DNA from 4 places in the Priestia sp. BR_2 genome. Region 1 is predicted to be linked to each of the others. Evidence: riboswitches for the same ligand, from Rfam matches in the RefSeq annotation. Region 1 holds a riboswitch; each other region holds the start of a gene.
What was found. Region 1 has a riboswitch for cyclic di-AMP ahead of RB298_RS31350 (C40 family peptidase). Riboswitches for the same ligand answer to the same signal wherever they lie in the genome.

Region 2: another riboswitch for cyclic di-AMP. It lies ahead of RB298_RS01140 (resuscitation-promoting factor); the one in region 1 lies ahead of RB298_RS31350 (C40 family peptidase).
Region 3: another riboswitch for cyclic di-AMP. It lies ahead of RB298_RS23995 (TrkH family potassium uptake protein); the one in region 1 lies ahead of RB298_RS31350 (C40 family peptidase).
Region 4: another riboswitch for cyclic di-AMP. It lies ahead of RB298_RS26435 (hypothetical protein); the one in region 1 lies ahead of RB298_RS31350 (C40 family peptidase).

What each region holds. Positions count from the first base shown of each region.
Region 1 covers NZ_JAVFHM010000350.1:52,796-57,009, forward strand. Annotated here, with positions in the region: gene RB298_RS31340 (2Fe-2S iron-sulfur cluster-binding protein) at 50-439, opposite strand; gene RB298_RS31345 (stalk domain-containing protein) at 662-1,936, shown strand; gene RB298_RS31350 (C40 family peptidase) at 2,057-2,533, opposite strand; cyclic di-AMP (ydaO/yuaA leader) riboswitch at 2,537-2,670, opposite strand; gene RB298_RS31355 (hypothetical protein) at 2,933-3,460, shown strand; gene RB298_RS31360 (ROK family protein) at 3,766-4,214, opposite strand, start outside.
Region 2 covers NZ_JAVFHM010000058.1:29,428-33,641, forward strand. Annotated here, with positions in the region: gene rsmA (16S rRNA (adenine(1518)-N(6)/adenine(1519)-N(6))-dimethyltransferase RsmA) at 1-9, opposite strand, end outside; gene rnmV (ribonuclease M5) at 13-558, opposite strand; gene RB298_RS01140 (resuscitation-promoting factor) at 745-1,932, opposite strand; cyclic di-AMP (ydaO/yuaA leader) riboswitch at 2,202-2,416, opposite strand; gene RB298_RS01145 (TatD family hydrolase) at 2,622-3,386, opposite strand; gene RB298_RS01150 (HD domain-containing protein) at 3,483-4,214, opposite strand, start outside.
Region 3 covers NZ_JAVFHM010000294.1:64,112-68,325, reverse strand. Annotated here, with positions in the region: gene RB298_RS24000 (potassium channel family protein) at 1-553, opposite strand, end outside; gene RB298_RS23995 (TrkH family potassium uptake protein) at 570-1,910, opposite strand; cyclic di-AMP (ydaO/yuaA leader) riboswitch at 1,974-2,118, opposite strand; gene RB298_RS23990 (CPBP family intramembrane glutamic endopeptidase) at 2,409-4,097, shown strand; gene uvrC (excinuclease ABC subunit UvrC) at 4,069-4,214, opposite strand, start outside.
Region 4 covers NZ_JAVFHM010000305.1:177,100-181,313, forward strand. Annotated here, with positions in the region: gene RB298_RS26430 (hypothetical protein) at 15-425, opposite strand; cyclic di-AMP (ydaO/yuaA leader) riboswitch at 555-723, opposite strand; cyclic di-AMP (ydaO/yuaA leader) riboswitch at 1,263-1,435, shown strand; gene RB298_RS26435 (hypothetical protein) at 1,572-2,036, shown strand; gene RB298_RS26440 (proline dehydrogenase family protein) at 2,186-3,106, opposite strand; gene pruA (L-glutamate gamma-semialdehyde dehydrogenase) at 3,305-4,214, shown strand, end outside.

The DNA.
Region 1 (4,214 bases):
TACGGCTGCCTGCTTTATATATATTACTGTCATATGTCCTTCTATATCGTCAAAAGTATGGAGCATGCTTGATTTTGACTGGGCCGACCGTTTCGATCCTGCTCTGGCATCCGAGACGGTACCCCTCTTCGATTTCTTCCGGATCCAGGCGCCGTTCTTCGGCCAGATTGGGTTCGGACAGATACTCGATTCCCTCCACCACCATGCAGCGGCAGCGCGCACATGTCCCTCTTTTGCAAAAAGAGTTCCAATCCACCTCATTCCGCTCGGCCAAGTCAAGCACCGTCATGCCCAGAACAGGGGCCACGCTGCGCTGAACCTCGCGGCCCGTAAGCTCGATGATCCGGTCCGGCACGGCTTCCATTCTCTCTTCCGCTGCCGGGAGCGACGATTTTTCTCCGCTGTTCCCGCCCTTTTTGTTTTTCCAGAATTTAAACACGCCTTTATCCCCCTATGCATGTAATCATCAGGTTATGTATGAATTCCTTCAATTATTATACTGGAAAGTTTAAAAAATCAACATGCTTACTCTTATCGATTCTATGACATCATGCAATTGGAACTCTATGAAAATTTTGCTATACTAGCGTATGCTAGAGCAAATCCCATATTCTAAGAGAATCATTCTATTATTTTATTGGGTTGGAGGGAAAACAATAGCATGCTGCATAAACCATTAGGAAAAACAGCCGTCGCTGCCGTTCTTGCCTTATCTCTGCTCGGAACCGCTCCCCATAGCGGCCAGGTACTGGCTGCGCCTGCCATTTCGGTAAAGCTGGATGACGTTGCGCTTACATTCGATGCAGCTCCCAGGATAGACAAAGGGGTCACTTACGTGCCGTTCCGGACGGTCGGTGAAGCGCTGGGCATTCAAATCGCGTGGAACAGCAAAACGCAAACGGTGAAGGCCATTGGCGAGGTGAAAGGTCAAACGACGGAAGTGCTGCTTCAAGTCGGAAGCACGAGCGCAACCGTCAACGGTAAAAAAGTGAAGCTGGCCGCTCCCCCTGTCCAGCGGGAAGGCCGCGTTCTGATTCCGCTCAGCTCGTTCAGCAGCCAATTCGGCGTCAATGTCGGCTGGAATCAGGCGACTCGCACGGTCTCCCTCGTGTCGCCTCAGCGCGAAATGCATCTAAGAGCCTTTTACGCTTTGCAATCTTTCCAAGAGCGGGATCTCGTAGCATCCATGAATTCAGTCGCCTTCGGCTGGAGCCGCATTGATCGGGAAGGTCAGTTTACGCTTCAAGGCGACGAGTATCGTCTGCCTGCGGCGGCCGGCGACGTGACTCCGCAATCGATTGTTGCGGATGCAGCGGATCAGGAGATTAAACCGTACCTTATGGTTTACGCTTTGGACGGAAACGGCGAATTAACCAAAGTCCTCAGCGACAGCAGCCTTCGCCAAAAGTCCATTGAGGGCATCACGACCGCGGTCGCGGATAACGGATTCGGCGGCGTGGTGCTTGATTTCGAAGGGCTCGGTTTTAAACTGGATGCCGCGAAGCAGCAGAAGCTGCTTAATGATTACGTCAAGCAATTGAAAGCGGCATTGCCGAGCGACATTGCTCTGTCCTTAGCCGTTCCGCCATTGAACAGCGCCTATAAAGGCTATGATTACAAGACGCTGGCCTCCCTTGCCGATGATCTCATCGTCATGGCGTATCAGTACAATCCGGTTGGCACCAAAGCCCAGGTTCCTGAACCCAACAGTCTGGTGGACCAAGCCATTCAGCAGGCACTTCAGGCAGGCGTTCCTAAGCAGAAGCTCCTGCTCGGCATCAGCTTAAGCAGCGAAACCGCCACATCCGTCGACGATAAGCTCGGCTTGGCCAAGCGCTATGATCTGAAAGGTGCCGCCTTCTGGCGTCTGGGCTTGTTCCGTTCCTATAATAATGGCATGGAAGCCGCCGTGAATGCCTCTGTCGTAAAGGAATAATCTAGTGAATCTTTTCGCAGAATCCCAAATTATAATCTTCCATAAAAAAAGAAAGCCTGACAAGATCATCTCTTGTCAGGCTTTCCGGTTATGTATCGAACTCTAAACTGCGTATTCCAATTAGCTCGCGCTTCCTACCAGTTTAGCATAGTTCTCTTGACTCAATACACGGCGCGCCGTTACATAACGCGGTTCGTAATAGGAGTCGCTAAGCTTGCTGATTCTTACGCCCTTGCTGCTGGAAGCATGCGCAAATTGTCCATCTCCAATGTAAACGCCCGCATGGGAAATGCCGCTTCCGCTTGTATTGAAGAATACCAAATCTCCGACTCTCAGGTCCTCGCGATCCACATGAACCCCGGCTTTAGCCTGACTCTGGGATGTGCGCGGAAGATCCATGTCGAAATTTCTAAACATATACAGAATAAATCCGGAGCAATCAAATCCGCTTGTCGTTGTTCCGCCCCATTTATAAGGCGTTCCTACCAATTGCTTCACTTGATGCTGAAAATTCGGTTGTTGATCAGCATAAGCTGATACGGCACCTGAAGAAAAAATAATTGCAGACCCAAGCAATGTGATGACAAATTTCTTCAAAATATGTTCTCTCCTTCGATGCCTACGGAGTTAGCTAAGGGTTCGGTTGAAGGTTCCCTATACTCTCTATGGTACAAGAATAATTCACCCAAGACGGTTCCCCCGTTTTCACAAACGAAATTCGGCAAAATTCATTAACATTTTGTAACCTTCTCTTAATATAGTATACAAGCAAGGATGCTGTCAATAATATCCTAGAAATCTATCACTATATGTTAATCAATGTCGTATAGGCTGAAAATTTTCATGTTTTTTCATTATGCCATCTCGCATACTCATGACAATTATGTAACACTCCATCGAACCTCCGGCGACGTTTTGTTAACGGGCATGCAACTTTTTTGCAGTTCGGAACGTTTACATATTCAGACAAGAAATCAAAGAGGTGATCCTTCGCTTATGAGTCAAATCACGATGGCTGAAGCTTTGGCAGTCCGGGCAGCAATCAACCGTCTCATGAATCAATTGATGTCGGAACGCTTGAACAACAGCAGCACGATCATTGAAAAAGGGGAAACGGCGGAGTATCCTGCTCGCAGCGTGGATGCCATTACGGAAGAGATCGAAGCCGCCGCAGCGGATTACAGAAAGCTGGATCTGCTGATGGCAATCTCCAACACGACGCAGACCATTAGTTGGAACGGCTCCGACATGACCATCATGGAGGCGATCGAGCTCGCCAAACAAATGCGCAGCGATATCGGACAGCTTGCCCATCTCGGCTCCCGCAAGAAGCTGGAGCGCCAGAGCGGACGGGGAAGCGGAGATGGCGCCGTAACGCTGTTTAACGTGGCCTTATACGATCCGGAAGCTTATCAGGCGCAGGCGCGCAAGAAGGAACGCGAAGTGACCAGGCTCTCCTCACTGATCGAGCATGCCAACCATACGAGCATGATTACGTTCGACGCATCAAAATACATGGAGTAGCGGAAGCCGCCGGCTCCAAGCCTGCAGGCCGCCTCGCGTGCGGGTTTGGAGCCGGCGGATTCCGTCGGCGGGCGGGAAAGTGCGGGCAACCGCTTATTGTTTGTCGGATACAAACAAACCTAATAGGAAACCAAAAACTCGACTCCAGTGAAAACGGATGACGGCTCACGGTTTACGCCTATCACCTGTCACAAGTTACGGACTTCGCTTACGCAAATATGATCGCTCCGTTTCCCGCTCTCTTCATGAATAATCAGAAAGCCGCCCTTGAGGGCGGCTTTTGTTGCCTTTTCTTTACGAATGTATTATTGGAACAAGGCTGCGGCTCCAACCAGGCCAACATCGTCCCGCAGTCCCGCAGGAACGATCTCGTAGGTTCCTAAATAAGACGGCATGACCAGCTTATCCGTCATTTCCCGAAGCTGCGGGAAAAGGAGCTCGCCTGCTCTGCTCACACCCCCGCCAACCACGATGCGATCGGGGTTGAAGCTGTGAATGACGTTAACCAGTCCAAGCGCCATGTAATAAACGGCACGATCGATGACCTCCACTGCGACGGGGTCATGAAGACGTTTAGCCTCGAATACATGCCTGGCGTTCACGCCTCCATCGGCTGCGGCCAGTTCAGAAATAACGCTGGTCTGGGTAAGCATCCGATGGGATGCTGCCAGGCCGATGGCCGTTCCTGAAGCAAACACCTCCCAGCAGCCATGGCTGCCGCAATTGCACTGCGGACCGCTGGGATCAATGATAT
Region 2 (4,214 bases), on a different contig from region 1:
CCGACTCATTAGCTAAACGCCCCCTTCTTCCAGCTGTGCAAGTGCTGCCAGAAATTCTTCCCGCGATATTTGAAACATGGCCAATCGTTTATGGAACTGCTTGCTGTTGCAGTATCCGATGCCCAGCAGATTACCCATCGCCATCCGTCTTGCCGCAGCCTCCGGGTGAGCCGATAATCCTGCCTCCAGCATATCCTCCAAACTGATCAGGCTCTCTGCACCCTCAAAAGACGTGTGGACCCGCTCCAGCGCGCGCCGGATCGCCTCTGGCGAGGCATTCTCCACGCCGATATCCCCTTTCCGGGTAGCATCCGCTTCCGGAATGAAGGCGTGCTTGCAGCCGGGTACGCCCTGATCCACGATTTTGCGGATTCGTTCACCCGCATGGTCAGGATCCGTCAATATGATAACGCCTCTGCGCTCCTGGGCAAGCGCTATGCGCTTCAGGATTTGTTTGTTGATCGCTGAACCGCCGGTTTCGATCGTGTCGGCTTCCACGGCCCGTTTAATGGCAACGGTATCGTCCCTGCCTTCCACGACAATCACTTCTTTAATCATGCGTTCGTTCTCTTCCTTCCCAAGCAGAGCAGGCCTGTACAACGTTAAGGCTCAACCCGTTTAGCCTTGATTACTCCGGTCTTAACAAAACAAAAGAAGAGGAAATATTCCCTCTTCTTGATCATCATATATTATAAGCTAAATAGTATAGCATTAGAATGGCAAAGTAAATTGGAATTCATGCGTCTAGTTCAATTCAGGTTTAACCGGACCGATCACGTAAACGGTGCGGCCGCTCTTCCGGCCGAAATTCATGGCCGATTTCAACGAATCGTAATAGACATCGATTTTGTTTCCTTTGATGGCGCCGCCCGTATCTTCAGCACGGCGGAAGCCGATGCCTTCGATGTAAACCCACCATCCGATCGGGATGATATTAGGATCAACGGCGATGGTGCGACCTTCCGTAACGCGTGTGCCGGATGCGGTACGCGTACCGATTCCTTGCTGTTCGGCGGAATACGCGGTCATCGACACGTTGTTCAATACCTTCTTGTATTTAAAATCAACGCCTGCGCGGGAAACCACGTTGTTCTCCACAGCCTTGGCGGTCGTTACTTTTTTCGTGCCGGACAATTTAGCCGGTGTAGCTTTTACATCGGTGGCTGCCGCCTGGACGATAACAGGCTTCTCCACTTTTTTCGTGCCTACGGCAATGATTTTATCCTTCGTTCTGCGTTCGATTTGTTGGGAGACCTTCGTCTTGGAAACCAGCTTGCCATTGTGGTAGACCTTCTCGTAATGGTTCACCATAAGACCAGACTCGCCCCGCTGAATGACGCGGTTATCGCCCTTTTCAAGCGATGGATCGGCCGTCTTGATCACGCGGAATTCGCGGTCTTCCGTTTCCTTAACTTTTTGCTTCGTGACGCGAACGACATGGATATTCATATTGCTGGTCAGCTTCGTGTCTTGCGACGGTTGTACTATATCTTCACCCTGGATCGTAACGCCAGCCTCTTTGAGTACATGATCAACTGTATCCTGGGATGTAAATATGGTTTTGGTTTTGCTGCCTACCGTAACGTTGACTGGAATAGCTCTGTCAATAATAATTCGGTCTCCGTCCCGGATTGCGCCGTTCAGGGGCATCGAAATTTGATCTTGGGGACTCAACGTGATCGCTTGCTCATCCAGCAATTCCTGCAGCAACGATCCACGTGTTTCCACCGTAGTGACCCGGCCGTCGACGACAAGCTGAACTTCCTTGCCTGCCTGGTCATGTACAACCAACGATATGAGAAGTGATACCGTAACGGCACCCATGGCGCCGAGCAACATCAGTTGACGCAAATTGTCATGCTTCCATCTCAATGCGTAAGACATGCTGGATGATTGTGATTCATGGGTTTCTTCAGGTTGAAAAATGCCCACTATTCCATCCTCCTTCATAGTCCCGCCGTCTAGGTAAACGCATGAATGCATTTGACGTGACTATAGCAATTTTTCTCACAGGGCGCCCTGCTATCTATCTACACCCTGCGTCAATTCCCGTCTTCCGTCCATCTGCCATCACCTCCTGTTTACCAAGAGTATGATGGACCCGTCTCCATTATTCAAAAATAAAAGAAGCCATTGAAAGAGTACTAGAGGCTCTAACGTGGCTTCCTGATGAATGAAATCATGGAAATGGTATGCACGAGATTTCCCCTCTTATTTCGCTTACGGAGTTAGCTGTCGGGTTCGGACGTAAGAGAGACGCCCTATATCCGGATGCGCGCTCATGGCGAGATCCTTCAAATTCACCCCAAAGACCCGAAAAAGAAATCAAATACAGCTTCGTGCATCCAGACCAGTATGCACCGCAGTATCGGTTCCCCCGTTCTCCAGAATTTCGGAGATTAAGCGAGACGGTTCATGAAATATTCGGCTGCGATCTGCACATCGCAGCTTCTTATCACTGAAAAGATGATATCCTGTTTGTATGCAGGTTGTAAAGCGACATTCAACCACATTTTCTCAAGTAAAAGGTTAAAATATTGTAATATCAACGCCTTTTCTGATTAAAAAACTTTAATTAATCGAAAATGCTCCCTTTTTCATGGCTTTTGCTCTTGTTTTCGTTAAATACCAAATCGTTCCAGCGCATTTTTGGTGGTAATTTGGGCCAATTCCTCATAGGACAACCCTCTAATTTCGGCCGCCGCCTCCGCCACCAATTTTACATATGCGGTCTCATTTCGTTTCCCGCGGAAGGGATGAGGTGTCAGGTAAGGCGCGTCCGTTTCGATCAATAATCGATCAAGCGGAACCTTTGCCAAAACCTCTTTGGGCTGCTTCGCATTCTTGAACGTTATCGGCCCCCCAAACGAGATATGGAATCCCATATCCAGGCACATTTTGGCCGTTTCCCAGCTTCCGGAGAAGGAATGCATGACACCGCCGACCTCGGAGGCTTTCTCCTCACGCAAAATGTTAACGATATCTTCATGCGCATCCCGGTTATGAATGACAATGGGCATGTTCAATTCCCGGGCAAGCCCGATCTGGCGCCGAAGCACGCGGTGCTGCACTTCCTTGGGGGACGTATCCCAATGATAGTCCAAGCCGATCTCCCCGATTGCCACCACTTTATCGTGACTGCATAAAGAGGCGATCCAATCCAGGTCCTGATCCTCCATGGTGATCGCATCTACAGGATGCCAGCCTACCGCTGCATATATAAAATCATAAGTCTCAGCCAGCTTCATCGTGGTCGGGATCGTCTCCCGGTTAAATCCGATATTGATCATCCGCGTAACGCCGGCTTCAAGCGCCCGCTGAATTGCAGCTTCCCGGTCTTCGTCGAATTGGGGAGCGTCCATATGAGTGTGCGTGTCGAACAGCATACTATCCACACTCTCCTTCCTGTCGTTTCTATGTCGTCTATTTTCCATTAGTTGGTTGAATGCAAGGGGATTAACGGTTGTCCTGTTTTGCCTGATTTAATGCTGTTGTTTGAAAACGTCGGCTATCGTCTCCGGCATTTGACCCAGGAGCGGGCCCACCTTCTCCTCCGGATAATAAAGATGGTACCGCCCTTTATGAATGCCGCTGATCGAGCGTACGATATCGGATACCTCCGAGATTTCCCTCAGCTCGTCATGCCGGTCCAGAAGGAGAATCTGTTTCTCGTTAAGCGGCATATCGGAATGAACCTTATCATAAGGAAGATCCGTTGGAAAATCAATCTCCAGGTCATATTCCGGATGCAGCCCCACCGCGCGGAACGCTTGGCGGATCCCGTCGATGGTTTCCAGATCGATGTTGTCGATTTCTACATATTTGTAGAGCTTTCGGTGCATGAAACGGCCGCATAATTCGCTAAGAAGCGGGTCTTCCTCCTCCGTCCATTGCAGAAAGGCCGTTTGAATCAAGGCTTCATCAAGACGCAGGTATTGTTTCACGCCGATACTCCCCGAAAACAACGCAGGCAGCGGTTCGATCATGAAACGGAAAGCATATCCACGGTCATGCAGCTCCTTGGCCCGGCGAAAGATTTGGCGCAGGATGATTTCGGAGCTTCGGGTGACGGGATGAAAATACACCTGCCAGTACATCTGATACCGCGACATGAGATAATCCTCCACCGCGTGCATGCCCGATTCCTTCACGACGACCCGATCGCGGTACGGCCGCAGCATCCGCAAGATTCGGTCGATATCAATCGTTCCATA
Region 3 (4,214 bases), on a different contig from region 1:
CGGACTGTTTATTCAGCGCCACCACGCTGACGCCGTACCGGACCCTCGTATTAAGCTCGCTCAGCGTTTTTCCGTCCATGCAGTCCGTGACCGTCATCTCCACAATCAGATAATCCTTGGATAATTCGATATAATCAAGCAGGTTTGGCGTCACGAGCTGGTGCGCTACCCGGATCCCCATATCCCGCTCGGGAAAGATGACCCGGTCCACGCCAAGCTTCTCCAGCGCCCGGCCGTGCAGCACCGATATCGCCTTGGCAACGACCATCGCGACACCCAGCTCTTTCAACAGGATGGCGGAGAGGATGCTCATCTGAATGTCGTTCCCGATCGCAACGATCCCGCAGTCGAAGTTGCGGATGCCAAGCGATTTAAGCACTTCCTCATCCGTCGCGTCCGCCACCACCGTATGCGTCAGCAGCTCGCTCATGTCCTCGACGACCTCTTCGTTCCGGTCGATGCCGAGCACCTCATATCCCTGTTCCATCAGCTCCAGCGCCAGACTGGCGCCAAATCGCCCCAAACCGATGATTGCAAATTGCTTTGGTTTCATGTCTCTCCTATACCCCTTATCCAATTATCATTTTGCCTTCCGGATGACGATATAATTCTTTACCCTTTTTCGGCCCCAGTGCATAAGCAAGCGTCAACGGCCCCAATCGACCCGCAAACATCGTAAGGCTGATCAGGATCTTGCCGAACACGGTCAAATCGGGCGTTAAGCCCATGGAGAGACCTACCGTACCGAAGGCGGATGTCGTTTCGAATAGAATCTCCAGGAAGTCCCCTTCCTCTGTCGTCGACAGAATCATCGAGACGGTTAGAACGAGCAGCAGGGCCAGCAAGGCAATGGTCAGTGCCTTCAGCACCCGCTCCTGGGCCAGGCGATAACGGAACATGACGATGTCTTCCCGCCCGCGCATCATCGCGATGACCGCCCCTACCATAATGGTAAAGGTCGTGGTTTTGATGCCACCGCCGGTTGACCCTGGAGATGCTCCGATAAACATCAGGATGACGATAAAAAATTGCGTTGCCTGTCTAAGCCCCGTAATATCTATAGTATTCGCGCCCGCCGTACGCGGCGTTACGGATTGGAATAACGCGCCGAAGAATTTTCCGCCCCAGTTCAGGGAACCCAGCGTTCTCGGATTGGTAAATTCAAATATGAGAATGACGATAAATCCGACCGCAAGCAAGGCAGCCGTCATCGTGAGCACCACCTTGGAGTGCAGGGAGAGCCTCCGCTGTTTTCGATAATCGATCAGATCGGACAGCACAATAAATCCAATGCCCCCGGAAACAATCAAGAACATCACGACGAAGTTGACTACCGGATCGTATACATACCCGGTCAAACTCCGAAAATCGCCAAACAAATCGAAGCCGGCGTTGTTAAACATCGTCACCGCATGAAAAACACCGTAATAGATCGCCCGGCCCAGCGGCATATCAAACGCCCAACGAATCGATAAAAGGACTGCGCCGCAGGCCTCGATGACAAGGGAGTACAGCAATACTCTGCGTATCAGCCTTACGATGCCTTCCATCGAGGACTGATTCATCGCTTCCTGTAAGATTAGACGGTCTTTGAGCGATATGCGTCTCTTCAGAACCAAGGCGAATAAAGTAGCCATCGTCATGAATCCGAGCCCGCCGATTTGAATCAGCAGCATGATCACGACTTCTCCGAAGGAACTGAATGTCGTTCCCGTATCCACCACGACCAGGCCCGTTACGCACGTTGCCGAGGTCGAAGTGAACAAGGCGTCAGTAAATCCAAGCGGTTCGCCCGTCGTCGTCGAGATTGGCAGCATTAACAGCCCGGTCCCGATGAAGATGATTGCCGCAAAACCAAGCACGAGAATTTGGGGCGGAGACAATGTAAGCCAGTTTAATTTAGCGTTCAATCGGACACCTTCTTTAAAAAAATCAACGAAAAAAGACACTGGAAAACGCAGTGCCTTTCGGTCTGGTTCCTGTGCAACAGCCTACGAGGTTAGCTGACGGATTCGGGCATTTCCACAGGTCGCCCTATTCATTATTCCGGGAATAATGAAATTCACCCCAATTACATGGTTCCCCCATTTTCATTACGAAATTCGGCTGGAATATTCGGTTCCTTCAAGCATGATGTGATTATAACTCAATCCGTTACGTAACCCAATGCCGTTTTTCGCCCGAAATATCTTTAAAAGAGCGCGAATTGGGCATATTCAAGAATACAAGCGTAGGGTTCTCTAACGTTTTCGAAACCTTTCATTCATTTTCATCGATTTATTTCAATATTCCGATAATTGGGATAAGCTGCTTATGGCTTTCATACTATGTTATATTGACTCTATGCGTTCTTAATCAGGCATATCGAATACCAGTGGGAGTATCAACTTTCTTAGAGGAGGAATTTCATGAATCGTGCAAGAGAGCCCTTGAAGCTGAAGCCCAATCTGAAGCAGCTCATCGCGCCTGCCGCAGTCGGCCTGATTCTGTTCCTATTATTTCAGGTATTTCCGTGGGCGAATCCGGACGATGCCGAGATGGCCTCACCGGATATCATTTCCAAGGAGCAGGCTCGGCAGGCAGCTTCAAGGTTTGCTCAGGAGCATCTGCAGTTTGCGGCTGCGGACACGGACGAAGCCTTGGTTACATATCAATCCAAATCGGAACTTTACGGATATCTGGCGAAGGAGAAGAGGCTTTCGGAATATAACAAAACCTATGAAGCCAAATATCCCTATGACGTATACCGCGTTCGCTTCAGCGAGCCTGGAGGCGATGCCCTCAATGTGGACGTGCACATGCAGAATTCCGGCATCGTCGGATTCTCGTATGATTATGCCCGTTCCAGCTTTGACCGGATCGAGCTGAACAAGGGCGAGATTCAGAGGCAGATGCTGCTCGTCGTTGAGGACGGCATGGCATTGGCCGAGAAGCAGGCGCTGGCGGAGCCATGGCTTCAGCGGGCGGGTTATGACCTGTCGAATCTGGAGCTGGTTACGAAGGAAGGGGAGCCCCGTCTCAAATATGTGGACCCTGAATCCAGGATCGGGGACTCCAGGCTGGAGCACCGCTTCACCTTCGAGCAGGGGAAATTGCGCTCTTATGAGCCCTCCTTCTCGGTGCCAGCCGCCCACTCTGCTTATGTCAACAAGCAGACGCAGGATGCCACCCTGCTGACGCTCGCCGGGTACGGCCTGTTCACCCTAATCCTGGGCATTCTTGCGATTGTGTACAGCGTGAAGACCAGGGCCTACACCTCGTTTAAGCGCGGCCTGTTCTTATCCGCGCTGCTGTTCGTCATTCAAATGCTGAATACGTATAATCTGATTCCCGTTTTCAAATCCGAAGGCATGTCGCAAACCGGCGTGCTCGGGATGATGATTTTCTATGCCGTCTATTCGCTCGTCTTCTCCGCCCTGCTCTATTTTTCCCTTGTCGGCGGCAGCGGGCTGTGGCATAAAGAAGACGGGCTCAATCCATGGCCGCGTGCCCAAGAACCCGGATACGGGCATTACGTGCTGGACAGCATGAAGCTGGGGTATATGTGGGCCTTCATCCTGCTTGGCGTCCAATCCGTCATCTTTATCGGTCTTGGTCTGACCCTGAATACATGGTCCACCACGGATGCGACGCAATCGCCTTACAACATGCTGTATCCTTGGCTGTTTCCGTTGATGGCCTGGCTGGCCGGCATATCCGAGGAGGCCGTGTACCGGCTGTTCGGCATCAAGATGGTGAAAAAGATCGTCCGCAACACCTTTGTCGCAAGCTTGATCACCTCGCTTATCTGGGCACTGGGACATACGCTCTATCCGATATACCCCGTGATCTCCCGGCCGATTGAGCTGGTCATCATCGGTTTGCTGTTCAGCTACATCTTCTTGAAATACGGGTATTTGGCGGCGATGTTCTCCCATGTCATCTTCAACAGCATCCTGATGGGCATCAGCCTGATCATGCTCAAGGATGCAGCCAACCTGCTGACCGGCGCTTTTTACATGGTGCTTCCGGCGATTGTCGCCTATGCGATTTACCGTTTCAACCCGACAAAAAAAGAGAAGCCGTATGTCACGACTCCTCCTCACGAAGTGCATTAAGAATATCCGTTGCTAATTTTTCACCGATGGAAAGGGGCTTGAAGTCTTCGACTGAAGCCTCTTTTATTTTTTTGACCGAGCCAAAATGCTTCAGCAGCATTTTGCGGCGCTTCTCCC
Region 4 (4,214 bases), on a different contig from region 1:
GTCAGTCCAAACGCTTAGCTCATAACGGATGCCATCAGAAAGGACACCTGATGATGATTCGTATGAAGCACCACATCGGCACCCAGCCCTTTGTATATCAAGCGCGGATTGCCGGAATGGGTGATCACGTAAATCGACTCCGAGGTCCATGTCCGGCAGATCCGCAAGTAGCGGCAGCACAGATTCAAGCTGCTTTCGAACAGAAACACCTTGCTGACGGGAAACTCGGGAATGATCCAGGTCTGCTCGTCTCTTGTATCAATCAAAATGATGGGTTTGCAGCCCAGTTCTCGCAGCCTCTGCTGCTCAGCCCGGTTGTTGGCTATAGCCGCAAACGGAACACGTTTGTGAATCAGCTGGCGGACGAATTCCTCCCCGGCCTTGTTCGGCGCGGATACCAGGATGAATTCCTGTGGTTTCTCCATCTTCGTTTCTCCTCCTAAGGTCAGAAAGAGAAGGCAACAACAAAGAAGCCTGCGGAAAGAGAAGAACTCTTCCCGCAGGCTTCTTACAGGACACGGTGAAATACACCGTGGCCCAAGTCCACGACAATCGTTGCCTCTCTCGATACGCTTACGAGGTTAGCTGACGGATTCGGGCGTGAGAGTCGCCCTACCCATAGACCGTTATCTTGTCTACAGGATTCACCCCAGAGAGATCAGGTTCATCTCCCGACTGGTTCCCCCGTTCCTTTTCCATTCAAGGACTCAGCGAAAATTAATAACGAGTAGCATGTTATTCTATTAGCCATTGACTTGTCATCCAGACTGGGCATAACAGCACAGCAACAGGAGGTTCACGCGGTGAGAGTCGCCTCTACCTTCAAATCTCAGCAAGGCCCATGGTGCCTTCGCCATCGATCCATAAAGGCTTAGGGGCAGCTCTCACACTGCCTTTAGACCTTCATGAAACGGCTGCCCGTATGCCTTGGTCGTTGATGACCGTCAATTCATAGTTCGTATCATACGTCCGGCCCCGCAGGATGTAAATGTGAGCAAAAACACATCTAGCGTTATGTCGAACAGGAACCAAGCAGTATTTCGTCTTTATCTTCCGAATACTGCTCTATACTATGTATTTCTCTTGTTTTCTCTTATTTATCGCAATCCAACGAGATACCGAGATTTTGCCACGATAATAGATGACACGGCCGATTGTACGCGTTTTCTTTTACCGTTTTCATCACATTTCGGAATCTATTCGTCCCATACGGTCATTTACTTTTCGTTTCCTCCGGCGTATGATTCATCCATCTATCCGAAACACGTGATACGCCGAGCTCCCGACAGACCGGGAGACGGGGGAACCAAAGTCACCAGTCTTCGATTGGTGAATGGGGTGAATCCGCTGCGCCTAGGATCGAAGGGCCCAGCGGTAGGGTGCTCTCAGTCCGAATCCGTCAGCTAACCTCGTAGGCGCGTTGTTGAGAGAGAATACCATCCAAGCTTTGGCATAGCGGCCGCCGGAATTGGGGCTCTAACCATAAATAGGCCTGGAGAGCGGGGTTTCTCTGCTCACCAGGCCTATTTGCCGTGCATATAACATTCTTATAAAGGAGCGTAGATCATATCATGACGAAACTCATCGAGGCAGCGCTTACACCCGTCATCGAAACCGCAGTGCCTGCATTAGGTGAAGAGACTATCCGCCATATGGAGATATTTCGTTTCGACCGGGGCTCGGCCGAACGCTTTATCCCATGGAGCGATCATGGCTGGAACTGCGGCTTGTTCAAAGTCAGCTGCAAAGACGCGGCAGGATATGTCGAATATGCCCTGCCAAGCAAGAGAGAATTTTCGGACCTGGTCCGCTGGGCATCCGTCTTCTCAAGGCTGAGAGGCATGTCCGTGACTGAGGCCATTCGCTATGCCCGAAAGCAGCAGCAGTGGGGACCCGCACGGATGCAACTTGCTGTATCGGCCCTCGCCGATCTGGAGATCAACCTGCATCGGCACATCACTCGAGAGCGTTTAGGCGGACTGCCGCTAGAGCGCTCCTTCCTTATGAATTGCTCGGAGGCGTATTATCATTTCTAGGGGCAGCAGCTACAGAGAGCTGCTGTACCCGTTTCCTTTGGATCGGGCACTTCTAAGCAGCCTGATGTTTTTTGAAACCATGAAGAACCCCGTCAAAAAGCCACTTATTTCATCAGGCATTTTGACGGGGTTCTGCAATCGGATCCCGCTCACTTGAACATATTTTTGAGCACCATCATCAGGTTGGCCGGCTTCTCTGCCAACCTCCGGGTGAAATACGGGTACCACATCGTTCCATAGGGCATATAACACCGGATACGGTAGCCGTCCTGCGCAAGCGCTGCTTGATCGTTCATTCGCAGTCCATACAGCATCTGAAATTCATAGTCCTGTTTGTCTATGCGGCTCTGCTCGGCAAATACCTTCACCCAGTCGATGATGTTGTCATCATGCGAGGCAATCGCGACGTAGGCTCCTTGGTCGAAATGCATTTTGACCAATTTCTTGTAGTTGTCAATGACCTCCCGCTTCTGCTGAAAGGCGATGGTTCCCGGCTCTTTGTACGCGCCCTTTACCAGCCGCAGATTAACGCCGGCCCTTAACAGATTCTTCACGTCCTCCTCCGTACGGAACAAGTAGGCCTGCATCACGGTCCCCACATTGGTCAGCCCCTCCTTATGAAGGCGGAGCGTCATATCGATGGTTGCCTGGGTATACGGCGAATCCTCCATGTCCAGGCGAACGAAGTTGCGGTGCTCTTTAGCCTTTCTTACCACCGACCTGATGTTTTCGTAAGCCTTCTCGGGGTCCAGGGCCATGCCCATTTGCGTCGGTTTCAAGGATACGTTCGATTGCACTTCGCGCCTCGCAATCCCTTCCACCAGCTTCAAATATTCCTCCCGGTACCCGGCCGCTTCATCCAGCGTCGTAATGCCCTCCCCCAAATGATCCAGCGTAACGAGAATGCCTTTCGCGTTCAGCCTCTCGATTTCGTCCAGCGCCTCATCCAAGGTATCGCCGGCAATGAATCGGCCAGCCAATTTCCGGCCGTACTTGATCGACAGCCATTTCACGAGTTTATTGCCGGACACCGTCAGGATCACTTTACGGTACAGCTCGGTTCCGTCCATGCGCGCGCCCCCTTTGCCAGGTAAACCAAAATGCACTCTATCTAACTCATATGCAAAAATCATGACGGCATGCAGGAAGACATACATATTTAAATAGAGGTTTTCACCAGGAGATCCTAACCATGCCACCATGACGATCCGCAGCTGGACCATTGGCCTGAAGCTTCGATTCATATCATGTTAAGGAGGGGCCTCCCCATGCGAGCACCTTTTCGGAACGAACCATTTATGGACTTCAACAACGAGTGGAACAACAAGTTATACGATGCGGCGTTATCCGGGGTCGAAGCCGAGCTTGGCCAATCGTACCCCTTGGTTATCGGCGGTGCCAAAATCCATACGGAGCGTACCGCAAAGTCGGTCAATCCGTCGCGCAAGCGCCAAGTCATCGGCGTCGTGTCCCAAGCGGATACCGAGCTTGCCGAGCAAGCCATTCAGACGGCGGCGCGTACTTTTGAGACGTGGAAGCACACCGAGGCGAACGAGCGGGCACGCTACCTGTTCAAGGCCGCGGCAATCATGCGGCGGCGCAAGCTGGAGTTCTCCGCGCTGATGACCCTCGAAGCCGGCAAGACGCGTGCCGAAGCGGACGCGGATACGGCCGAAGCGATCGATTTCATGGAGTTCTATGCCCGCGAAATGCAGCGCCTGAGCGCGCCCCAGCCGCTGACGGTCCACGAGGAGGAAGAGAATCATCTCGATTACATCCCGCTTGGCGTCGGAATCGTCATTCCGCCTTGGAACTTCCCGCTCGCGATTATGGCCGGTATGACTACGGCGGCCATCGTCTCCGGCAACACCGTTGTGCTGAAACCGGCGAGCACCACCCCGGTCATAGCCGCCAAATTCGTGCAGCTTCTGGAAGAAGTCAGCCTGCCTCCGGGTGTCGTTAACTTCCTGCCTGGTCCGGGTCAGGAAGTGGGCGACTATTTGGTGGATCACCCTTTGACCAGGTTTGTCAGCTTTACGGGTTCTCGCGACGTTGGACTGCGAATTCAAGAGCGTGCGGCCAAAACGCAGCCGGGGCAGCGATGGATCAAGCGCGTCATCGCCGAAATGGGCGGGAAAGACGCCATCATCGTGGACAACGAAGCCGATTTGGACCTTG